Regions from separate parts of the Paenibacillus sp. D51F genome, predicted to be linked through region 2. Evidence: riboswitches for the same ligand, from Rfam matches in the RefSeq annotation. Region 2 holds a riboswitch; each other region holds the start of a gene.
The links. A riboswitch is a leader RNA that binds a small molecule or an ion and turns the genes downstream of it on or off. The one in region 2 is predicted to bind cyclic di-AMP.
Positions count from the first base shown of each region.

Region 1: another riboswitch for cyclic di-AMP. It lies ahead of ACLBWT_RS09365 (hypothetical protein); the one in region 2 lies ahead of ACLBWT_RS02835 (C40 family peptidase).
Region 3: another riboswitch for cyclic di-AMP. It lies ahead of ACLBWT_RS20825 (C40 family peptidase); the one in region 2 lies ahead of ACLBWT_RS02835 (C40 family peptidase).

Region 1 covers NZ_JBKFAO010000004.1:62,923-68,821, forward strand. Annotated here, with positions in the region: gene uvsE (UV DNA damage repair endonuclease UvsE) at 1-965, opposite strand, end outside; gene ACLBWT_RS09350 (hypothetical protein) at 962-1,279, opposite strand; gene ACLBWT_RS09355 (D-alanine--D-alanine ligase) at 1,409-2,542, opposite strand; gene ACLBWT_RS09360 (amidase domain-containing protein) at 2,611-3,729, opposite strand; cyclic di-AMP (ydaO/yuaA leader) riboswitch at 3,944-4,133, shown strand; gene ACLBWT_RS09365 (hypothetical protein) at 4,139-4,762, shown strand; gene ACLBWT_RS09370 (dicarboxylate/amino acid:cation symporter) at 4,990-5,899, opposite strand, start outside.
Region 2 covers NZ_JBKFAO010000001.1:591,543-597,441, reverse strand. Annotated here, with positions in the region: gene ACLBWT_RS02840 (glycosyl hydrolase family 18 protein) at 47-1,369, opposite strand; cyclic di-AMP (ydaO/yuaA leader) riboswitch at 1,735-1,868, shown strand; gene ACLBWT_RS02835 (C40 family peptidase) at 1,872-2,363, shown strand; gene ACLBWT_RS02830 (GbsR/MarR family transcriptional regulator) at 2,496-3,065, opposite strand; gene ACLBWT_RS02825 (quaternary amine ABC transporter ATP-binding protein) at 3,308-4,525, shown strand; gene ACLBWT_RS02820 (ABC transporter permease) at 4,503-5,348, shown strand; gene ACLBWT_RS02815 (glycine betaine ABC transporter substrate-binding protein) at 5,375-5,899, shown strand, end outside.
Region 3 covers NZ_JBKFAO010000016.1:27,963-33,861, forward strand. Annotated here, with positions in the region: gene ACLBWT_RS20815 (hypothetical protein) at 1-245, shown strand, start outside; gene ACLBWT_RS20820 (hypothetical protein) at 589-828, shown strand; cyclic di-AMP (ydaO/yuaA leader) riboswitch at 1,167-1,330, shown strand; gene ACLBWT_RS20825 (C40 family peptidase) at 1,336-1,839, shown strand; gene ACLBWT_RS20830 (M15 family metallopeptidase) at 2,239-2,751, shown strand; gene ACLBWT_RS20835 (alkaline phosphatase) at 2,905-4,965, shown strand; gene ACLBWT_RS20840 (hypothetical protein) at 4,962-5,899, shown strand, end outside.

The DNA.
Region 1 (5,899 bases), on a different contig from region 2:
TCGAGCCCGCGAAAATGCTCCATCAGCGTCACCAGAGCCTGGTCCTTCGCCTTGGATTCCATCATGCAGTCGAGCAGCTCCACGGAGCCGTTCACGCCGCGCAGGAATTCCAGCAGCGGGCCCGGCTCCACAAAGTCCGCATGGCCTCTCGGATCGCTGAGGCTCTTCGGACTGGAGACGTGGATCTTCGGCGGCAGGCCTGACGGCCCCCCATCCAGTCCAAGCCGCCGCTGCTCCCGGTTCCAGGTGGCGGCGATGCGCGGCCACAGCTCCCCGTACAGAGCTTCCTTCGTCTCGCCGCCGTCGTTGACCGCATGATGATGGATATCCAGCACGACCGGATTGCCGACCTTCTCGGCAATGTCGAGCGTCTCGCGGGCGTTGAACGTCTTGTCGTCGTTCTCCAGCGTCACCCGGCCGCGCAGCCTGGCATCCTGGGCTCCGAACTGCGCGATGAACCGCTCGGCGGAGACGGGCTTGTCCCCGTACGCGCCGCCCACATGGATATTGCATTTGTATTTCTCGTCCAGCCCCATCGCCTCGAGCATCCGCACATGGTACTCCATATCCCTGACCGAGCTCTTCAGCACCTCGGGACGAGGCGTGCTGAACACGCAGAAGTGATCGGGATGGAAGCTGACCCTCATGCCGGTCTCCCGCGCGAAGGCTCCGACCTCGCTGAAGGACGCAGCCAGCGCAGGGTAAGGGTCCCAGTCCGCAAGCGCGTCATGCGTCGCAAGCGGAATGATTTTCGAGGAGAACCGATAGACGTGGATGCCGGCATAGCGGTTGTTGCGCATGATGCGCAGGGCGCTGTGCAGATTTTCCTCGGCGATCCGCTCCAGCTTGCGCAGCGCCGCCTCGCGATCCTCCAGCTTGGAGAAGTTCTTATAGGTCATGGTGCGCGATGATGAAGCGTTCTCCACCAGCAGGCTCATGGCGACGAAGCCGAAGCGGACAATCATCCCCGGCCGCCGAAAAACATTTCATGGGCGAGCGCCGTCTGCACGCGCGACTCTTCCTCCGTCAGCTTGCGGACGAGCTCCATCTCCACCTGCGTCACTTCATCGCCCTGGAAGTTGATCTCCGCGATGGAAGCGAGGATCTTCACGATGGCGATCGCCTGGTTGCCTGGCGTGTAGGCGATGACCTTCTGTCCGGCCGGGAATACCCGGAACCCCGATTTCATCATCTTTCCTTTGCCGTATTCCAGAAGCTCGTACAGCTCCTGCTCCGACTTGAACTTGCATACCGAATTGAATTCCGTTGCGAATCCCATTGTCTTCACCCTCCTGTTCATTACTGCGGCAAGCGCGGCTGCTTGTCCGGATGCTGCGGATGAAAAAACGAGCTTCCCTCCCGCCAAGGCGAAGGAAGCGCGAATGTGTGCGAAACGTATGGAAACCGGTCAGCCGCCGTACTCCAGCTTCTGCTTCTCCGCATGGCGGGAGATCGCCAAGCCGATGAGGCTGTCGAGCAGCTCCTTGTAAGGAACGCCCGATTCCTTCCAGAGCAGCGGGTACATGCTGTAAGGCGTGAAGCCCGGCATCGTGTTCACTTCGTTGATCAGAATCTTGCCGTCGCTCCTGCGAAGGAAGAAGTCGACGCGGGAGAGGCCGGATCCGTCGATGGCCAGATAGGCCCGGATCGCCATCTCGCGCACCGCTTCAGCCGTCTCTTCCGGAAGATCGGCGGGAATGTGCATGACGGATGTGCCGTCCACATACTTGGCGTTGTAATCGTAGAAGTCCGTTCCGCTGACGATCTCGCCGACGACCGATGCGCGCGGCTCGTCATTGCCGAGCACGCCGACTTCGATCTCGCGCCCGTCGATGAACTCCTCGATGACGACCTTGCGGTCGTAACGCAGCGCAAGCTCGATGGCCGCGATGAGCTCCTCCCGGTTGCGGGCTTTGGAGATGCCGACGCTGCTGCCGAGATTGGCGGGCTTGACGAAGCAAGGATAGCCGAGAGCGACCTCCGTTTCCATGACGAAGAACGCGCGGTCCTTCTCCCACTGCGTCCGGTTGAAGTAGCGGTAGACGCATTGCTCGAGCCCCTCGTGGGCGAACACCTTCTTCATGAAAATCTTGTCCATGCCTACTGCCGAAGCAAGGACACCCGCTCCGACATAAGGAATATTGGCCATTTCCATCAACCCCTGGACCGTGCCGTCCTCGCCGAACGTTCCGTGCAGCAGCGGGAACATGACGTCGATCGTCCCTCCCGGAGCTCCCGCCGAAGCGGCAGCCGCCTGCAGGGCGCCCTCTCCGGCCGCAGCCGTCGCCAGTCCGCCGAATACCGGCGCCAGCGCCATGCCGCCGTCCTCTGCCGGAGACAGCTTCAGCTGCTCGACGCTGTGCGGGGCTTCCAGCAGCACTCCTCCGGAGCGCCATTCGCCTTGGCCCGTAATATAGAAGGGCTGTACCTCGTATTTATCGAAATCGAAGGCGCCCATAACGGCCAGCGCCGTCTGCAGCGATACCTGATGCTCGCCCGACTTGCCTCCGTAGATGAGTCCGACGCGAATTTTGTCTCCCATGTTAGCTCCTCCGGTAACCTTCTTGAATTAGAATGCCAATCGCTGCATGGACCGATGCGGCTCCCGCATCAGAAATAGTCCTGCAGATGATAAAATCGATAGCGCGTCCGGTCCGTCCAGGCGTAGGAATCCTTGTAGTCCCAATAGCGGTGCCGGCTCGGCACGGTGTTGGCGTTGACCAGCGGCATGCCGTCGGCATCGAATGCCGTCACGACTGTCGTATGCTGGAACCGCCCGTCCCCGCCCCAATCGTAGGTGATGACGTCCCCGAGGGACAGCTCGGATGCGCTCTCCACCGTCGTCGCCCGCATGCCCGTGCTGCGCGGGAACGACAGATACAGCTGCAGCGCGTTCGACACCGCCCAGCTGTAGCTCCAGGATTCCTGGCCGCCTATACGGCCTTTGTACCACCATCCCGATTCTCTTTTACCAGTATAGTTCATCGGTGCTTCGCCTGCAAAGACACATTGCGACACGTAATTCGTGCAGTTGACCTCGAACAGCTCGTAGGCCGGATTCGCTTCGTTCCACCACCGGTCAGCGTAGGCGGCGACCAGCTCGCGCCTGTACTCGACGGCGCGGTCGCGTGTATTCAGGCGGGACAAGACGCCGTAATTAAGGAAAGGGCGCGGCGAGCCCGGACGCTGGATTCCGCTGCCGCCGCCGTCGCCGTAGGAGCGATGCTCGGCCAGCGCGCTGTCCGCCGCGGCGTGGCCGTATCTGGGCCTGCGCTCGCCGACGATCGGCTCCACCCGGGTCAGGCGCCATGCTCCGCCTTCCTCGGCCAGCCACAGGCGCTCCTGCTCGAGACGCTCCTCGGTGTAGGAGCGGCCGCGATGCTCGACATGCCGCTTCACATGCAGCTTCAGGACGACCGACACTTCGGTCGCGGACTCGTTGATCCTCAGCAGCGTCGCTCTCGTCTCGCTCTGCGGCGACAGAATGCCGCGCTCCTCGTCCCTGAGGCGCAGCCGGCGCAGCCTTTCCTCCAGGCGGCGGCGGTGATCCCTGTCTTCCAGCAAGGCTCCGAGCACCTCATGCCTCCGCTCCACTTCGGCTTCGTTGTACCCGTGCACGTATTCCTGCACGGCTCCTCTCCAGCCTTCCAGCGCAGCCTGCTTGCCGGAGGACGGCTGCGAGCGCTGAGCCTCCGATCGTTTGACTCCCCGGGTACCGGTACGCGGCATTCCTTTCCCCATCCCTTCTGGTCGGTATTCGCCCATCATCAAGATGATCTTATGTCTGCTCTCCACTAAAATATGCGGACCCATCCCGGATAGAGCGCTTAAACGCCGTTATCCGGCGTTTCAACGAGAATGCGGCAGATATATATCGAAATTTCAGTCAATATCGAATTTTACAAAACAAGCCCGGCTGGCTTATGATATGATGTACCACTCTATCACCATATTGCTGAATTCCACGTACTGTGGAAGCGGGGGAACCAATACGCGGGCGTCTGTCGACGCTTGCCGGGGTGAATCCGAAAGGAAGAGGCCGGGCTGCCGAAGCCGCGTCTCTTGCCTTTTGGTAGGGCTACTCTCTGGCCCGAATCCGTCAGCTAACCCCGTAAGCGCACAAAGGAGAGATGTCAGGATGTCACTGAAAGACAACCGCGCGGCTTCTTCCGCGCAGGAGGGCTTCATTGCGCCTTCCGTCTGTTCTGCGTCTGCGGTCGAGGCCTTCTTGGCGCCGCCGCCGTTTCCGGGCTTGGACGCGCCGATCGCGCTGGACATGGCGGTCGCGGAGGCTTATTCCCCGCCGGCCCCGGCTGCTGAGACGGCGAACAGGCCGTCCTTCCGTCCCGAGGCGCTTGAAGAAGAGCGCTCAGCATCAAGCCGCCGCATCCGCTGCATCGACTTGTTCATCACCCGCACGGGACCGCTCGTCGATCCCGAGCGCGGAGATTACCGCGTCGTGCTGCATCTGTGCTTCGGCTCCTCCATCCGTCAGGCTTCCGTGCTCATTCCTTACGCCAAGGCGCCGAGAAGCTGGGACGCGTGGAGCCGTTGGTTCCAGCCGTTCGTCGGGGTCCGCTCCGACGAGGCGATGTCCGTGCTCTATTACGACGCGGAATGGATCAGCGACCACAGGGATCGCCTGCTGCGCAAGACGCTGGAGCCGTCCTCCCAGGAAGGCACGCTGTTCCCGGCGACCGCTTTCTGGAGACGCAACGCCCTTATCGAAACATCCGACATCCATATCCGGCTGTCTCTGTAGCCGGATGGCGCTCTGTCCTTCATCCCTTCAAGAGGCATCCCCTATCCGCTTTGCGGCCGGGGGATGCCTCTTGGCCTTTGGCGGCCTTGAGCGGACATTTGGATCATGATTTGAAAGTGCTGGCCGTATTCACTTACAGAGATCCATCCGCCGTTCAGGAAGCATACATAGACAATAAAAAAGACTGCCAGCCGCAATAACGGCTGGCAGTCTTTCTATTCCTGAATTTATGCGTGGCTCAATTCGAGCTCGTCTTCCTCATCCCGCTCGTAGGACTCCCGATCGAATTCCCCTTCCGATACGGCGACCAGCAGGGTCGACACGGTCGTGCCGGAGGCGTTCAGCGCCGTGCGGCCCATGTCGACGACAGCGTCGATCGCAAGCACCAGGCCCAGTCCTTCCAGAGGCAGGCCAAGCGCGGTAAGCACGACGGTCGTCGAGATGGATGCCGGACCCGGCACTCCGGCGACGCCGATCGACGAGATCATGCTGACCAGCACGATGAGCACGTAATCCGATACGCCCAGCGGCACGTTGTACACCTGGGCGACGAATACCGCCACGACGGCAGGCCATACGCCGCCGCAGCCGTTCATGTTCATCGTCGCGCCCAGCGGAGCGACGAAGCTGGCGATGCGCGGCGATACGCGCAGCCTTTTGGTGATGACCTCAAGGTTGACCGGCAGCGTCGCGTAGCTGCTGCGAGTCGTGAAGGCGACCGCGATCGTCGGATAGATTTTGCGGAGGAACTTGAACGGATTCAGCCTCGCGCCGAAGGTCACCAGCGCTCCGAAGGTCAGGATGAAGTGCAGCAGAAGCGCGATATAAGTCGCGATAATGAGCGTGATAAGCGGCTTGAGCGTCTCTGCGCCGTACTTGGCGGCCATGGAGCCGATCAGCGCGTACACGCCGTACGGCGTCAAGCGGATGATGTACTTGGTCACCTGATTCATGACCTGCTTCAGCGATTCGATGACCTGGCGCACCGGCTCGACCGCTTCCGGCTTGCGGGAGCTGAGATGCACGATCGCCACCGCGACGAAAATGGAGAAGATCAGCACCGGCACGACTTTGCCGTCCGCCATATCCCCGATCGGGTTCGACGGAACCAGGTTCAGGATGACTTCCGAGAAAGTC
Region 2 (5,899 bases):
ATGCCGGACCGGCACAACGGGCTCTTTTCGTTCTGCAATCCGCGGTTCACTTCATCGCTTGATAGATGGCTTCCAGCAGCTCGCCGTTCATGTTCTGGCCATACTCCCAGAACATGATGCCGCCGAGTCCGCCGGACTTCACGTAATTCACCTTTCCCGTCAGCGATTCCGCATCGTCGTAGCTGAGGAATCCGCCGCTGGAATTCGTCAGGTATGGAGCCCTTGCCGTGGAGTCCCACTGGCGGGTCCAGCCGTTCTTGTTGATATAGCTCGCCTTGAGCTCATCATAGGTGTAATCGCCGGAGCCATGGGAGTAGAAGGCGCCTCCGGCGACGAGCTTCGCTGCCGGAGCGCCCTTGCTCTTCAGCAGCTTGATGGCGGAATCGACGCTGTAGCTTGCCATCGAGGAGTTGTACAGGGCGGTGTGATGGGTATTCGCGCCGTTCTGCAGATCGTACGTCATGACATTGAGGAAATCGAAGGAGGGAATGACGGCGGCGATATCGATGTTGCCGAGACCGTAGTCGGAGGCGCCGACGGCGGCTGTAAGCTGGTATTTGTTGGCGGAGCGTCCATCGGCCGAGCTGGCCGAGTCCAGAGTCGAACGGAGCTTCTGGATGAACAGAGTATAGTTCGCACGGTCGCCGGAGCCCGGATATTCCCAATCGATATCGATGCCGTCCAGCTTATTGGCCCGGATATAGGATACGGCGCTGTTGGCGAACGCCGTGCGGCTCGCGTCCGTAGCCGCTGCTGCGGGGAAGCTGGCGGAGCGGCCCCAGCCTCCGACGGAGACGAGAACCTTGAGATTCGAATTTTTGGATTTCAGCGAGACGAGCTGCGCCAGCTTGCCCGTATCCCCTCCGCTGACACCGGCAGAGGTCGCGTCGGCGAAGGCATAGAACACATGTGTCAGCTTCTCGGCCGGCACGGTGCTGATGACGGGGAAATGCCAGTCGGCTACATACGCGCCGATGATTTTGCCGGCAGGGACAGGAGTGGCCGTCGGCGTCGGTGTCGGAGTGGCGCTAGGCTTAGGCGTCGCCGTAGGAGCAGGCGTTGCCGTAGGAGTCGGCGTAGGGGATGCCGAGCAGAGTGACAGCACTTTCCAGGCTCCCCATTCTCCGGCGAGATCCGGGCGCTCGCCTTGCGTCCACCATTTGGCTTCGTACAGCGTGCCGGAGTAGACCGCCTTCTGCCCGACGGTATAGATGGATGACGAGCTCCAGGCAGCGACTCCGCTGCATGCATCCGCAGCGCTGGCCTTCTGGACGGCGACGCCTTGCGGAATGAGCGAGAAGGCAAGAAGCACGGCAAGCATCAAGACTCTCAGCGCGGAAGCGGCGATGCGGCGGTTCGGTTTGAACATGAACGATACCTCCTGAAGGATAGGATGATAGGGGCGAAACAAGAATGAGAGGGAATATCCGGCCTCCTTTTTCGAATCTATTGAAAGCACTTTCATTATCAATGAAAGTGTTTATCGATAAAAGGGGAAAATTGGATGAATGCAGGGAGAAATTTCTATCGAATGGGAATAGAGTACTTTAAAGGAAGAAAGGGGAAGGACTATTTGTTCAGAAATAGGCATCAAAAATATCTCTATTGCGATATAAACAAGGGCGAACGACCCTCTTAGAACGAAAAAGTCGAATTATGAAAGACTTCTAATAATCCAAAGGGAGGAGTTCGACAAAAAACTACGAATATTAACCATCAGCAAACAAGCTTGAAACAAAATAAATGCCGAATTTTCGATAAGAAAAACGGGGGAACCACTCGGGGTGAATGAATTCTGCAAGAGAGAATTCTAGGGAACCTTCTACCGAACCCATCAGCTAACTTCGTAGGCACCGGAGGGAGAATCATCTGTGAAGAAAGTCATCATGTCCATTACCGCTTTCATTCTTATTGCCGTGTTCGCATCATCCAGCGTGTTCGCGAGCACCGAATTGAAGTCATCCATCGGCAAGGTTCTCGGCACTCCCTACAAGTATGGAGGCACGACTACAGCAGGATTCGACTGCTCGGGATTCGTCCGCTATATTTTCGGCCAGTTCGACATGAAGCTGCCCCGCACCTCCCAATCCCAGGCCAAGGCCGGCACGAAGGTGGAAAAGGATGATCTTCGTCCGGGAGACCTCGTCTTCTTCAACACCAACGGCCGCGGCATCTCGCATGCCGGCATCTATGTCGGAGACGGCAAGTTTGCCCACTCCTCGAGCAAGGGCGTCCGGTATACGGATCTGGACGATGCCTATTATGCCAAGCGCTACGTTACCGCGCGCCGCGTCGTGACGGGCGAGGATTACAGCAAGATGGTAAGCGAAGAGGAAGAAGCGGCCGACGACGCCGGGGAATGATGGACGGCTCCGGTTCGGAAGGATGAGGGGAGACAGGCGGCGCGAGCTGCCTGTCTTTCTTTTTTGCGCAGTCGGTTATATTCCAGCAACAAAACCGAAAAGCCTTCCCGCCGGGGAAGGCTTTTCTTGGTTTCAGCTCGAAGGCTCTTCCTTAGGCACATGCTTGAAAATCTCGCCGGATTCCATCAGATCGATGACCCGGTCCAGCCACAAATAATAGTCGATCGCTTGGCTGATCTTCTCCAGATCGCCGCCGATCAGGGCGTGCATGGGTTCCGAGCCGCTGCTCTCGGCCAGCTTGTCCAGCTCCGCCTTGGAGCGGCGAAGCGCCATCAGGTTGAGCTCCACGGCCTTTCTCCACTTCAGGACAAAAAAATCGGCGAAAGTCTGGTGCCAGTCCCGCTCGACTTCATACAAGTCCTTCCGCGATCCCTTTTCCCATACCTTGTTCACCATATTCAAATCAACCAGCGTGCGGATACCGGTGCTCATGCTGGTTTTGCTCATTTCCATCGCTTGGCCCATCTCGTCGAGATTCATCGGCTTGTCCTGGAAAAACATGAGTCCATACAGCAGTCCTGTAGACTGTGTGATGCCGTACAGGTCCATGTTCTTGCCGATGGACTCGATCACGCGCTTGCGCGCCTTCTGGATTGCCTGCTCCTGCGCGGCCTCCAAGCCGGCAAAATCATTGGTCATCATGTCCGCTCCTTCATCGCCTTCTCGGCTGACAAAGTAATTGTAAGAAACATTCCCGGCAATGTAAAGCGGTTGATGAACGAGTATAAGAGAGGATACGGGAGCATTTCGACATGTAAAGTATGTGCAGTAAAAACCGTACGTACTTATTATACGGATAAAACGGTTGACGGTGTCGTGAATTGTTCGATAGACTAGTTCGAGTGAGCGTTGGCCGCAAGAGAGGCCACAAGGAGGTGAAGCGCTTGTCGATCATTGAAGTCACGGATGTGACGAAAATATTCGGCGAGGATCCAAAACGAATGCTGCCGCTTCTGACGGAAGGGTGGAGCAAAGACAGGATCTTTAAAGAAACGCGGCATACGGTTGGGGTCAACCGGGTTCAATTTGCCGTCGAGCCGGGAGAAATTTTTGTCATCATGGGGCTGTCCGGCAGCGGGAAATCGACTCTCGTGCGCCTGCTGAACAGGCTGATCGAGCCGACGGGAGGCGCCATCCGCATCGCGGGACAGGATATTACCCGCTTGAATTCGGAGCAGCTGAGGAAGGTGCGCCAGAAAAAGATCAGCATGGTCTTCCAGAAATTCGCGCTGTTCCCGCATCGGACGCTGCTTGAGAATGTGGAGTACGGACTTGAGGTCCAGAAAGTGCCCAAGAAGGAAAGAGAGCCGAAAGCAAGGGAAGCCTTGCGGCTCGTCGGACTGGAAGAAAGGGCTGACAGTTATCCCGATCAACTGAGCGGCGGCATGCAGCAGCGGGTCGGACTGGCAAGAGCGCTTGCGAACGACCCTGAAATACTGCTGATGGACGAAGCGTTCAGCGCGCTTGATCCGCTCATCCGCAAGGATATGCAGGACGAACTGCTGGAGCTGCAGGAGAAGATGAAAAAAACGATCGTGTTCATTACGCATGATCTGGATGAGGCGCTGCGGATCGGGGACCGCATCGCGCTCATGAAGGACGGAGCGATCGTGCAGATCGGCACGCCGGAAGAAATCATGGTCAATCCTGCCAACGAATATGTGGAGCGGTTCGTCGAGGACGTGGATTTGTCCAAGGTGCTCACCGCCTCCCATGTGATGCGGCGTCCCGAGACGATCGGTCTCGACCGCGGCGCCAGGGTCGCCCTGCAGCTGATGCGCGAGAGCGGCATCTCCAATCTGTTCGTGACGGACCGCAGCCGCAAGCTGATCGGCGTCCTCACCGCCGACGACGCGTCGGAAGCGGCGAAGCGCGGACAGCCGCTGGAGGAGATCGTTATCCGGGATACCCCTGTCGTCACTCCGGAGATGCTTCTCCACGAGCTGTTCGACATATGCGGGACCAGCAAGTATCCGGTCGCCGTCGTGAACGAGGCGGGACGCATCGTCGGCGTCATCGTGCGCGGAGCCGTGCTCGGAGCGCTTGCCGGTCATGTCTCCGGACGGGAGGTGAGCGAGGATGCTGCCGAAACTACCGCTTGATAAATGGGTAGACCAAGTCGTGGATTCCATCGAGGAGAACATGAACTTCCTGTTCGATCCGATTTCAGCCGGAATCGAAGGCGTCGTGGACTTTTTCTCTTATCTGCTCCATCTTCCGCCTGCCATCGTGCTGATCGTTCTGTTTACGGCGCTGGCCTGGTGGATCATGCGCTGGCCGATGGCGCTGTTCACGTTCGTAGGCTTGTTCCTGATCGACAATCTCGGCTATTGGGACCATACGATGGATACGCTGGCGCTCGTGCTGACATCGGCGATCGTCAGCATCGTGCTCGGCGTGCCGATCGGAATCGCCTGCGCCCGGAACAACCGCACGCAGAGCATCGTGACGCCCATTCTTGATTTCATGCAGACGATGCCGGCCTTCGTCTACCTGATCCCGGCTGTGACGTTTTTCAATCTGGGCGTTGTGCCCGGCGTCATCGCCTCGGTCATTTTTGCGGTGCCGCCGACGATCCGCCTGACGAATCTCGGCATACGCCAGGTGCCCGCCGATCTGGTGGAGGCGGCGAATGCTTTTGGATCCACACCTTCCCAGAAGCTGTTCAAGGTGCAGCTGCCGCTGGCGGTGCCGTCCATCATGGCAGGCATCAACCAGACGCTCATGCTCGCTCTGTCCATGGTCGTCATCGCTTCCCTGATCGGGGCGCAGGGCATCGGAGCGGACGTGTACCGCGCCGTCAGCCAGATCAAGACGGGCAAAGGCTTCGAAGCCGGCCTGGCCATCGTCATTCTGGCGATCTTCCTGGATCGGCTGACGCAGCATCTCGTCAAAGGGAAAAAACATGCAGACAGGAGAGGATAGATATTTTGATTCGGAACTCTTGGAAAATGGTTGGAATACTCGGACTTGCAGCAGCTATCGCGCTTGGGGGCTGTTCTTCGAGCGGCAATGAAAATGGAACGGCTTCCGGGGGAAGCGAGGAATCTGTCGGCAAGGCGGTCGGCCACAAGATCATCGGCATCGATCCCGGCGCCGGCCTGATGGCTGCCGCCAATCGGGCTATCGAAGACTACGGCTTGTCGGACTGGACGCTGGTCGAAGGCTCGGGAGCGGCGATGACCGTTGCGCTCGACAAGGCGATCAAGAAGAAGGAGCCGATCGTCATCACCGGCTGGACGCCTCACTGGATGTTCGGGAAGTATGATCTGAAATATCTGGACGATCCCAAAAAATCGTTCGGGGAGGACGAAGAGATCCATACGATCGTACGCGGCGGATTGAAGCAGGATGCGCCATCGGCATATGAATTCCTCGACCGCTTCGAATGGACGGATGCCGATATGGCCAAAGTGATGATGGCCATCCAGGAAGGCGCCGAACCGGCCGCCGCCGCCGCCGATTGGGCGAAGGAC
Region 3 (5,899 bases), on a different contig from region 2:
GGCTCAAAGTCTCGGCGTCCCTATCGGCCGCCTGCAGACGGCTGCTCCCGATGGCCGGCCTCAGCCTGACCCTGCTCCTCTTCTCCGGCGTCATCGGTGCCGGCTTCAGCGCCGCAGCGATGGCATGGGCCGGATTGGCCGCCCTCGTCATCCAGCAAGCCTATCATCTCGTCCGCACGCTGCTTGACTTGTGGCTGCTGACATCACAGTACGCTTGCTGGGAGGATTCGCGTCACATTAGTTGACAAAGCAATAATTCCATCGTACAATTGTGAAAATTCTCTGACAATTACGACTTGTTTTCAAAGAGCGTCTGCCGGTTTAATACCTTCTCAGGCAATCGGGCACCCTATGCTTCCGCTCGACTCACGCATATCGGTTCCTATCCCAGAGCCGGCAGATGGGTTCCCGCTCCCCATCCGCTGCCCGCTATCGGATCGGAAGAACAGATGCAAGCAAGCAATGAAAACAACGATGGGCATGCTGTAAGCGAAGTTTCCGCACACAATCGCCGGCTCTCTCGGGGCCGCCCCATACATCGAACAGCAGAATAGAGAAAATAACCAAACCAGAGAGGAAAATCGAACGATGACCGAACAAATTCAAGCTTATTATGAAGAGCTCCACCAATCCACCGCCGAGCTGCTTTTCCGTTTTGAGCATTACGACCTGAATCCCAACACAGGCAAGGCCCTTGAGGCGATCAGCAGCGAGCACGCCCTGCTCAGCCCGGATACCGGCAGCCTGCAGGAGGAAGCCCTGATGAAGCTGGTCGGAATGAGATCCCGGCTGCTTACCCTGATGGAAGACGTCCTTTATACGGTTTGATCCGGTTGCGGAATCATTCAAGCCCCGCCTTCTCCTGGAGAAGACGGGGCTTTTTGTAGTCGCATCCCCTTCTAAGAAAAGACAAAGAAGACTGGCGGCAGCGCCAGTCTTCTCAGTCTTCTGCGTCCGATCGGCGGCCGTCAGGAAAGGCAATATGGAGCGATTGCCATACCGGTTGCATAAATAGGGAAGAGTCGCCATTTTGTCTGTTCAAGGGAGGTCAGCTCCCATATAATCCGGATGTAAACGCCGTCTTCTTCTCGTTGAAACATGAGAATTATTAGAAAATGTCGTTTTGGGAAGGAGAAGGGGCGAAAAGCAAGAATATGTTTTCCAGTATCATCAAAATGCCGAATTCCGTTGAACATGGAAACGGGGGAACCACTTTCAGGGTGAATTGATTTTGGGCGTCCGTCAGCTATTGTCACGCATGCCGCAGGAATCATAGGGAACCTTCAACCGAACCCCACAGCTAACCTCGTAGGCTCTGGAAGGAGCTACTCAAGCTTGAAGAAGAAAGCAGCAAGCCTCATCCTCGGAATCTCTCTGTTGTTCACTGCAGGCGCAGGCAGCGCAGCGGCTGATTCCAAAATGGACGGTGTCATCAGCGATCTCGTCGGAACGCCGTACAAAACGGCCGGAACGACGACGAACGGGTTCGATTGCTCCGGATTCACGTCCTATGTATTCAAGCAATTCAAGATCTCCCTGCCGCATTCCTCCTCTTCCCAAGCAGGCTTGGGCAAGAAAGTCGCGAAGGCTGATCTCAAGGCGGGCGACCTCGTGTTCTTCAATACGAGCGGCCGCGGCGTCTCGCATGTCGGAATCTATGTCGGGGACGGCAAGTTCGCCCATTCCTCGTCGAGCAAAGGCGTCATGATCAGCAGCCTGAGCGATTCCTACTACACGAAGCGTTACGTGTCCGCACGCCGGATCATGGACGACACCAAGTACGAGAAATACGCCGACGATCCAGCCGATACGGTTGACGGCAGTCCCGATGTGGACTAGCCTGTCCTGAATCCGGATCCCCTTGCGCAAACCGCAGCAGCCAGCCCTTCGGGGCGGCGGCCAGCGGTTTGTTTGCTTTTGCGCATGCTCGGCGCCCGGCTGCCGGCGTCAGCATTTTCCAGCTCGTTTTCTATCCTTACCCCATCCGCTCCAACTGGAAACAGATCCCAAGCCGATCAGCCGTTTCCTGAAGCTTTTTGCCCTTCCCGCTCGTATAAGCTTGAACAAAGCGAACGTGCAAAGGAGACCTTCATGCAGCAAAGCCCCATGACGGGCGGACAAAAGGGCCGCAGCCCCAAGTCCGCAGGCCGGACTCAGACCCGGCGCAGAAGCGGCCTCGGCTGCCTGCTGCTTGCGGCGGGACTCGTACTTGCGGCGGCTGCCCTCTTCAAGCTGGAGATGCCGCGCCTGTTCGACCGGTTCGTCCCTCCGGGACTATACCGGGAGGTGCCTCCCGTTACGCAGCTGCATCCGGTGCTGGACGGGAAAAAGGACGAGCTTATCTCGCGGGCCGCCGCAAAAGGCATCAAAGTCGTCATCACGGACGGCTTCCGCAGCTCGGCGGAGCAGGATGTCCTCTACAGCAAAGGCCGGGATGGCGGCGGCTCCATCGTGACCCATGCCCGCGGCGGAGAATCCTACCACAACTACGGTCTGGCGATCGACTTCGCTCTCAAGGACCGGACAGGCGACATCATCTGGGATATGGAATACGACGGGAACAAGAACGGCAAGGCCGACTGGCTGGAGGTCGTCGCGATCGCCAAGAGTCTCGGCTTCACATGGGGCGGCGACTGGCCCAAGTTCCCGGACAATCCCCATCTGCAAATGGACTTCGGCTATTCGATCTGGGAGCTGAAAAACGGCAATCGCCCTCCGGAGGACGGAACAGCTGCCGAGGAGAAGAAATAGCCGTCGAATGCATGCATGAATGAAAACGCCTTGCGGCTTCGCAGGCGTTTTCTTGATTTACCAACTATTCACAAATCGTTAGCACCTGCTTAATCATTCTCTCTTACGCTGTGAAAGTGCATTCATTTCTAGTAGCGGAGGGGTTTTGGGGAGATGAAGAAAGCAAAAGCAGGTAAAATGCTTCTCGGGGCGGCGCTTGCGAGCGCCATGGCAGCAGGAGGAATCGGAATGGCCGAGCTGACTTCGGCTCCTGCGGCGGCAGCCGAAGCGGCCGCGACGGCCAAAGCGGCGCCGTCCATTTATGTAGCTCCAATCCATAATGCCAAGTTTCTGGCGGGCGGCAAATTCGATTTCCGCGTGGAATTGAACGACTGGACAGGCGATGCCTCGGCCGTCAGCATCCAGATCAACGGCAAAAGCGCGGAAGCATTTTTCGGCAAAAGCTTCGAAAAAACCAGCACCGCCTCAAGCTCCTCCTTCATGATCCGCGGCGTATCGCTGGACAAGCCGGGCTCCTACACCGTGAAGGTGACGGCCGGCTCCTTGTCCCGCACGGTCTCCTATCAAGCGGTGACCACCTCCGCAGCCGGCAAGAAGGCGAAGAACATCATCCTCTTCGTCGGGGACGGCATGTCGCAGCCTAGCATCACGATCGCCCGCGCGATGTCCAAGGGCTTGACCGAGGGCAAGTACAACGGCCTCATGGAAATGGACAAGCTGGAACAGCGCGCCGTCGTCACCACCTCCGGCATGGATTCCATCGTCACCGACTCGGCCAACAGCGCCAGCGCCTACAATACCGGCCACAAATCCGCCGTGAACGCCCTCGGCGTCTATCCGGACAATACGGAAAGCTCGCTGGACGATCCGCAGGTCGAGACGCTCGCCGAGATGCTGAAGCGCACGCGCGGCATGTCGGTCGGCATCGTCACGACCTCGGAGATCGAGGACGCGACGCCGGCCGCGGTCGTCTCCCATACCCGCCGCCGCGCGGACAAGCCGGAGATCGCCGACATGCTGCTGAAGCTTCAGCCTGAAGTCGTCATGGGCGGCGGATCGGCCTACTTCCTCCCCAAATCGGTTGCCGGCTCAAAGCGCAAGGACGAGAACGATCTCATCAGCGGCTTCGAGAAAGCCGGCTACAAATTCGTGGAGAGCGCCTCGGGACTGAAAAGCTCCGGAACGCCTTCCAAGCTGCTCGGCCTGTTCCATACCGGCGACATGAACGTCTACTACGACCGCTCGACCAAAAACACGGCGGCGCTCAAGTCGTTCACCGACCAGCCGAATCTGTGGGACATGACCAAGAAAGCGATCGAGGTGCTCAGCAAGAACGAGAACGGCTTCTTCCTGATGGTCGAAGGCGCCAGCATCGACAAGCAGCTGCATACGATGGACTGGGAGCGCTCCGCCTACGATACGATCGAGATGGACAAAGCAATCGGCGAGGCTCGCCGTTACGCGGACGCATCGGGCGACACCCTCGTCCTGGCGACGGCCGACCATGCCCACTCCGCCAGCATCGCCGGCACGTACTGGGAAGGCGACGGCAAGACGGGACGCGAAGCGGTGCGCACCTATGAGCAGTCCAAGTTCCCGACCTACACCGATTCCGACAAGGACGGCTTCCCGGATACGCCGGATGTCGACCGCAAGCTGGCCGTCGTCTTCGGCGCCACGCCGGACTATTACGAGGATTACAAGTTCAGCTCCGTTCCCCAGGCTCCGGCCGTCCTTTCCGGAGATGCCTATATCGCGAATCCGGGAACGCTGGCCAATCCGGACGCGCCTGACAAGGACAAGTACCTCCATACGGGCACGCTGCCGAAGTCCGAAAGCGTCGAGGTCCATTCCGCCGACGACGTAACTCTGATGGCTCACGGCCCTGGCTCCGATTATTTCAAAGGCACGCTGGACAATACCGAAGTGTTCTTCGGCATGGCTCAGGCGCTCGGCCTGAAATTGGACGGCAGCAAGCCGGACAAGCAGACCTGGATCGAGCTGGACGGCTTCCTGAAGTCCGTCGGAGGCAGCACTTCCTATGATGCCGCCAAACACGTTACCTTCGTGAACGCCGGAGCGAGCAAGCTCGTGCTGTACATGGACAAGGGCATTGCGAAGAAAAACAACAAGCCGGTGCCGCTGAAGTTCAAAAGCGAGAACGGCAAGCTGATCGTCACCAGCGATTCGCTGCTGGCTTCCCTCGGCCAATGAGGAGCCGTCCGGCGACACTCTTCCGTCCGGTCCCGCTGCTTGCGGGGCTGACGGCGGCCGGGCTGCTGCTGGCCGGCTGCGGAACCAAGGCTCTCCCTTCAGGGGGAGAGCCTTCTTCCGTTTCGGCCTCCCTCGGCGAGGCGGCTGCGGCCCCCGCGGAGGCCGGTACGGGCGCGGCAAGCGGACGAGCCGGAACGTCGCCTTCCGCGGAGCAGGGCGAGCGTTCCGGGGATGGCGGAACGGCGGCGGCAAGCCAGGCGCCCCCGGCTCCTGACGCTGCGGCCGGAACGGCGGGCCGCGACGAGGCAGGAAATGCTGCCGGAGACTCCGCCGATGCAGCAGCAGGACTCGATGCTGCCGGCGCGTCTTCCGGCAAGGCGAATCCGGTGCCGGCTGATCGCGGAGCAGAGGCGCCGGCAGCGCAAGATGGCGCCGGACTATCATCCGGCAAGCAGTCCGACGGCGGCAAGCCTGCTGGCGGAGCAAGCCCCGCTGCGGTCAAAACGCCGGGGACGGCATATGCAGCCGCAAGCCCGGATGCGGAGCATCAGCAGCAGGCTCCCTCGCAGGGCAGGCTGCCCGCCGGACCCGCATCCGGCTCCAAGCCTGCCGCGAGCGCATCCCCGGCCCCGGCTGCATCCGATGGCCCGCCGGCATCCTCCGGCCCTAGGGCAAGCTCGCCCGGCAGCTCGGCTTCGCCTTTGCCGAGTCCGGCAGGCTCCTCTCCGCCGACCGTCCGCTCCAGTCTGGACGGACCCGAGACGATCCGTTTCTCCGAGCTGTACGGCAAGGAAACGGTGCGGGGACTGACCTTCTCCGACAAGCTCAAGGAGCTCGACAGGCAAAAGGTGGAAATGATCGGCTACATGGCTCCGCCGCTGACGGCGACCGTCCGCTTCTTCGTCCTTACCCGCATCCCGCTGGCGATCTGCCC